2 linked regions of the Limnospira fusiformis SAG 85.79 genome follow. The protein of the gene in region 1 interacts with the protein of each later gene in a pairwise test. Links are inferred from orthologs where the notes say so. Each region holds a gene or a part of one and is shown in the gene's direction. Other genes may lie near its edges. The genes, in order: ligA and leuS.

What was found.
Region 2: the proteins of ligA (region 1) and leuS interact in binary tests that used the Escherichia coli proteins (3 or more experiments, as listed by UniProt). The link is inferred for Limnospira fusiformis SAG 85.79 from one-to-one orthologs.

The regions. Positions count from the first base shown.
Region 1 is NZ_CP051185.1:1,631,646-1,634,977, forward strand. Bases 9-3,007 are described here. They hold ligA (NAD-dependent DNA ligase LigA), read left to right. Parts: upstream 9-486; coding sequence 487-2,529; downstream 2,530-3,007. Other genes in these bases: HFV01_RS07775 (Npun_R2479 family HD domain-containing metalloprotein), read left to right, coding at 9-490; cax (calcium/proton exchanger), read left to right, coding at 2,699-3,007. Also shown: more of HFV01_RS07775, read left to right, coding at 1-8; more of cax, read left to right, coding at 3,008-3,332. UniProt on the Escherichia coli protein: DNA ligase that catalyzes the formation of phosphodiester linkages between 5'-phosphoryl and 3'-hydroxyl groups in double-stranded DNA using NAD as a coenzyme and as the energy source for the reaction.
Region 2 is NZ_CP051185.1:1,340,851-1,344,321, forward strand. What follows is about bases 33-3,170. They hold leuS (leucine--tRNA ligase), read left to right. Parts: upstream 33-380; coding sequence 381-2,960; downstream 2,961-3,170. Other genes in these bases: HFV01_RS06530 (hypothetical protein), read left to right, coding at 33-263. In the rest of the region: more of HFV01_RS06530, read left to right, coding at 1-32; HFV01_RS06540 (hypothetical protein), read right to left, coding at 3,225-3,471.

The DNA.
Region 1 (3,332 bases):
GGAACAAATTAAACGCAACATTGAACTAACCCGGTTTCCCGTCCCGGCTGATGAAACTCACCAAGACCGCCAGAATTACTCAGGACTCGCGCGCGCGGCTGATTTAATCGGTCAACTCAGTGACCCTCGCTACCTCAAAAAGATTAGTTCCCTATTCTACGAATTTGAAGAAGTCGGGACTAATAAAGTCCTAGGTTACAAAACCCCCGGCGACCTCCGTAATAATTACGCCAAATTCTACTGGAATGGTGTATTTCCCTACATTCCCGCCGCCTTGCGATATTTACAACTGACCCAGGAAGGGAAACAAGTTGTGGCTAACCTATACGCTAACGTTTTCCAGGTGGAAAATGAACGGCGTATCCTCAGCGAAAGCGAGAAATATCTGCCAGATAATTCATCCATTGGTGAAGAAAATGGCTACAATGGCGACAAAAACGGTAGTTCAGACCTACCCAAATTTAGCGAAATGTCTAATTTGAATTTGTGAACGACCAAACACCAAAAACCCCAACCCCGGAAATTTCCCAAAAACTTGAACAGTTGAGGCTAACTGTCCAACGGGCTAGTTATGCCTATTATGTTCTGGATGCTCCGACTATGGAGGATGGGGTTTACGATCGCCTATATCGGGAACTGCAAGAACTCGAAACCCAATACCCAGAACTAATCTCTCCTGATAGTCCTACCCAGAGAGTCGGAGAAAAACCCGCTACTCAGTTTGAGTCTGTACGCCATAATATCAGTCTTTATAGCCTGGAAAATGCCTTTAATATGGCAGAACTCCAGGCTTGGGATGAAAAATGGCGACGTTTTCTTGGTAACTGGGCAGCGGAAGATAATAACTATATCTGTGAACTCAAAATAGATGGTTCGGCGATCGCTCTCACCTATCACGATGGCATATTAGTTAGGGGTGCGACTCGTGGGGATGGAGTCACTGGGGAAGACATTACCCAAAATATTAAAACTATCCGCTCTATTCCCCTAAAATTACATCTGGATAACCCGCCGCCTGTGGTGGAAGTTCGGGGGGAGGCTTTCCTCTACAACCGTATTTTTGCGGAAATTAACCAGGAAAGACAAAAAAACGGAGAGCCACTATTTGCTAACCCGCGTAATGCAGCCGCCGGAACTCTGCGACAACTTGACTCCCGCATTGTGGCTGCTCGACACTTGGATTTTTTCGCCTATACTCTACACCTAGACTCCCCCAATTTACATGATCACTGGGATTGTCTGGAGTTGCTCCCAAAAATGGGCTTTAAAGTCAATCCTAATCGCCAACTGTGTCAATCTTTGCTGGAAGTTCAGCAGTATTTTAATACTTGGGAAACTCAGCGCCGAGAATTACCCTATATGACTGATGGGGTGGTGGTTAAGCTAAATTCCCTCAGTCTCCAAAAACAGTTGGGAGAAACGAGAAAATTTCCCCGCTGGGCGATCGCCCTTAAATATCCGGCGGAAGAATTGCCCACTAAGATTATATCAGTTACTTTCCAGGTCGGACGTACTGGAGCCTTGACTCCGGTGGCTGAACTTGAACCCATACAGTTAGCTGGAACAACTGTTAAACGCGCTACACTTCATAATCAAGACCGCCTGACTGAATTAGACCTACATATTGGCGATACGGTAATTGTCCGTAAGGCTGGGGAAATTATCCCGGAAGTGGTGCGAGTATTGCCGGATTTGCGACCAACTGGCGCTAAACTGGTGACTATGCCGACTCATTGTCCTGAGTGTGGGGAAACTGTGGTAAAAACTCCACCGGAGGCGGTCACCCGCTGTATTAATTCCTCTTGTCCGGCTATTGTGCGCGGTTCTATTATTCACTGGTGCGGAAGAAGGGCTTTAGATATTAATGGTATTGGGGAAAAGCTGGTTCAGCAATTGGTTGAGACTCAATTGGTGCGATCGGTCGCTGACCTTTATCATCTTAATATGGATCAGTTGGTTGCCTTAGAACGCCAGGGCCAAAAATCAGCCCAGAAAATTCTGGAGGCGATCGCCGCTTCTAAAAAACAACCCTGGCATCGAGTATTATATGGTCTAGGTATTCGCTATGTCGGAGAGGTTAATGCTGAGTTACTCGCTCAAAATTTCCCGAGTTGTCAGAGTTTGGCGGCGGCTTCTTCCGCACAAATAGAAGGCGTTTATGGTATCGGCGCGGAAATTGCTACTTCTGTTTATCAGTGGTTCCAAAATCCTGCTAATATCAGTTTATGCGATCGACTTGAACAATCTGGTTTACAGCTTGCCAGTGTGCCGTCAACTGCACTAAAATCTACTCCCCAAGCGCAACCTTTCGCCGGAAAAACCTTTGTGCTTACCGGAACATTACCTACTCTCACCCGAGAGGAAGCTAAATCTATCATTGAGAAAGCTGGGGGAAAAGTAACTAATTCTGTTACCCAAAAAGTCGATTATTTACTATTAGGAGACAAGCCGGGATCGAAATTAGCAAAAGCTCAAAATCTGGGTATCGCAGAGTTATCCGAATTAGAGCTTTTAGAGATGGCAAAATAAGCCATGATTTAGGGTGTAAATTAAAGCCACAAATCATCATCATTGAACTGATGTATTAATTTACCAATCTCAATCCGGGTGACATATTCAGGGCTTGCTCAACTATATTTCTGCTACTTTTAGCCAGTCAATCCGATTAAATATACCTCTAAAAGCGCCATAGAAATATATGCTCAAAACCAATCAAATCATCTCCCTGCTGCTCATTTTTATTCCCATTTCCATTGTCGCCGAATATGGACACTGGGGAGCCACTATAATCTTTATAACCGCCGCCCTAGCCATTATTCCCCTGGCGGCTTGGATGGGTACAGCTACCGAAGAAATAGCAGTAGTTCTCGGCCCTAATTTAGGAGGGTTAATGAATGCCACATTTGGCAATGCTACCGAATTAATTATCGGTTTTGTCGCTCTCAAAGCCGGATTGGTAGAGGTAGTCAAAGCCAGCATTACCGGGTCAATTATTGGCAACTTATTACTGGTAATGGGTTTAGCCATGTTTCTGGGAGGATTAAGGTTCAAAGAACAAGAATTTCCCCCAGTAGTGGCTCGTCTGAATGCCTCAGCCATGACCTTAGCAGTAATTGCTATATTAGTTCCCACCGCCGTAGATGTCACGTCCAGCGGCATAGAGGAAAGCACCATGCAAACTCTGTCCGGTGCGGTGGCGCTAGTGTTGATTATAGTTTATATCCTCACCCTACTATTTTCCATGAAAACCCACTCCTATTTATATGATGTGGGATTAGCAGAAAACGAAGTAGAACCCGGAACGGGAGAAGAAATATCAGGGGAACCTCATC
Region 2 (3,471 bases), 290 kb from region 1 along the record:
GCTCTCAAAAAGATGGTCAATATGTAGCCGCTCATCCTAACCCGGATTTACCCGAAAGCTATGTGCTGCTATTTGCCGAACATTTTGAAGCCCTTAGCTACCTGAACCAACATGGCGCAGAAGTTAGCGATCGCTTTACCGTTGAATCTATCTCAGGTTCTCAAATCCAAAGCATTGTTCAACGTTGGGGATTTTCTGGCTTGGGGATGGTCAAAGACCCCCTGATTCCCACCATTGAATTTTTATCCATTCAACCGGGATAATAATAACCGCTCCCTGGGGTATTTCCTCTAACTGCATTTCACAGATGCCATCTAGCCCTCAATGTGCAAAAATAATCCCAGAGAGTTCTATGATCATCAACAGCGCGGAGTTAAACTGTGGAGTCCCGATATAATCCTGCATCCATCGAACAGAAGTGGCAAAACACATGGGCTGAACAGGGGTTGTACCAAACCCATCAAGACCCCAATAAACCCAAATTTTATGCCCTATCCATGTTTCCCTACCCATCGGGAAGCCTGCACATGGGTCATGTGCGTAATTACACCATCACCGATGTAATCGCGCGACTGAAGCGGATGCAAGGATATCGCGTCCTACACCCCATGGGATGGGATGCCTTTGGACTACCAGCCGAAAATGCAGCCATTGATCGCGGTATCCCTCCCCAAACCTGGACTTATCAAAACATCGCCCAAATGCGCGAACAACTCCAACGGCTGGGATTTTCCATTGATTGGGATGCTGAAGTAACCACCTGTTCGCCGGAATATTATCGCTGGACTCAGTGGATTTTTCTGCAATTTTTCCAAGCCGGACTCGCCTACCAAAAAGAATCGGCGGTTAACTGGGACCCCATCGACCAAACCGTATTAGCTAACGAACAAGTAGATAATGAGGGGCGTTCCTGGCGTTCTGGTGCCATAGTAGAACGGAAATTATTGCGCCAGTGGTTCCTCAAAATTACCGACTACGCCGAAGAACTCCTCAATGACCTGGAAAAACTCCCCGGTTGGCCAGAACGAGTGAAACTAATGCAGGCTAACTGGATTGGTAAATCTGTGGGGGCGCGTTTAGATTTCCCCATTGTGGGAGTTGATGATCAAATCTCTGTGTTTACCACCCGTCCTGATACGGTCTATGGGGTGACTTACGTTGTTCTCGCCCCAGAACATCCCTTAGTCGCCCAAGTTACCACAAAAGACCGCAAAGCTGAGGTAGAAGCCTTTATTAAACAAGTGACGGCTGAAAGCGAAATGGAACGCACCGCTGAGGATAAACCCAAGCGCGGCATTCCCACGGGTGGAAAAGCTATCAATCCTTTTACTAAAAAAGAGGTTCCTATTTGGATTGCGGATTATGTCCTCTATGAATACGGAACTGGCGCGGTGATGGGGGTTCCCGCCCATGATGTCAGAGATTTTGCCTTTGCTACTCAATACAATTTACCCATTCGCCAGGTGATTGTTCCTGATGATGCTGATAACGATAATGACCCGGATGATGAGGTGAAGCAAGCCTACACGGAACCGGGAATTATGGTAGACTCAGGACCTTTTAGCGGCGAACACTCTAGCCACGGTAAACAGGCGGTGATTGAGTATGCGGAAGATGAAGGCTATGGGGAAGGAAGGGTTCAATATCGCCTCCGGGATTGGTTGATTTCTCGTCAACGCTATTGGGGTTGTCCGATTCCGATTATTCATTGTCCTGACTGTGGGGCGGTTCCGGTTCCTGATGGGGATTTACCTGTGAAATTGCCGCAAAATGTGGAATTTAGCGGCCGTGGTCCGTCTCCGTTGGCAACTTTGGAAGATTGGGTTAATGTTCCCTGTCCTAGTTGTGGCACGCCAGCCAAGCGGGAAACTGACACTATGGATACGTTTATTGATTCTTCCTGGTATTTCCTGCGCTATCCTGATGCTCAAAATGCTGACCAGGTTTTTGATGTGGCTCAGACTAATGATTGGATGCCTGTTGATCAGTATGTGGGGGGGATTGAACACGCGATTCTACATTTGTTGTATTCTCGCTTTTTTACCAAGGTATTACGCGATCGCAATTTATTAAAGTTTGATGAACCTTTCCAACGGTTATTAACTCAGGGGATGGTGCAGGGGATTACTTACAAAAACCCGAAAACTGGTAAATATATCCCCCCGAATCTAGTTAACACCAATGAACCCAAAGACCCGGAAACAGGCGATCGCTTGCAGGTTTTCTTTGAGAAAATGTCGAAATCCAAATATAATGGAGTTGATCCATTATTGGTAATGGAAAAATATGGCGCAGACACCGCCCGTATGTTTATCCTCTTTAAAGCACCCCCAGAAAAGGATTTAGAATGGGATGATGCTGATGTCGAAGGACAATTTAGATTCCTGAATCGGGTATGGCGGTTAGTTACCGAATTTGCGGCTAATCACTCGGTTAGTAGTACCAAATCAACTACTGGGAATCTGAATAAAGCCGAAAAAGACCTGCGCCGCGCTATCCATAATGCTATTAAAGAAGTTACCGAGGATTTAGAGGGGGATTACCAATTTAATACAGCCGTATCGGAAATGATGAAATTGAGTAACGCCCTATCTGATAACAGCAAAATTCAAGACTCCCCCATTTATCAGGAAGGAATCGAGACTCTGTTAAAACTTCTGGCTCCTTTTAGTCCCCATATTACTGAGGATTTGTGGCATCAAATTGGTCATAGTGATTCAGTTCATCTACAGTCTTGGCCGACATTTGACCCCAGTGCTTTAGTGGTGGATGAAATCACCTTAGTAATTCAAATCAATGGTAAAACTCGCGGCACTATTCAGGTGGCTAGTGGGGCGGATAAGTCTACTTTGGAACAACTAGCCAAAGACTCAGAAATTGCTCAACGACACCTGGAGGGTAAGCAACTACGCAAGGTGATTGTTGTACCTGGTAAGTTAGTCAATTTTGTGGTCGGTTAATTTACCATTTAACGATTTGGGTAGGGTGCGTCCAAACCCGGCTATATGAATCCTCACCGAATAACTATCGGCTGACGCACCTTCAATCAATTATCGGGTGTTCAGGATAATTCTCTAATCATGATTTGGGTAGGGTGCGTCCAAACCCGGCTATATAAATCCTCACCGAATAACTATCGGCTGACGCACCTTCAATCAATTATCGGGTGTTCAGGATAATTCTCGGTGTCTGACGCACCCTACGGGAACTAGGGTAGCTGGGGGTTAAAAGCGGATTTTGTTTTTCATAAAATGCCCGAAAAGTCCGAAACAAAGGGCAATTTCTGCGACAATGATTTGATCACCAAAATGGTGATGGCGTTGGGGGGAATGATAATGAACTTGGCTGATAGCATTTAAGTCAATAATGCGATCGCTGATGGGAATCATCAACTTATCCCAGTGGCTACCTTCGCCAATTTCTACAGCCCAACTACCCATGACTGAGTAATCAGGTTCAAACAAAAATAAA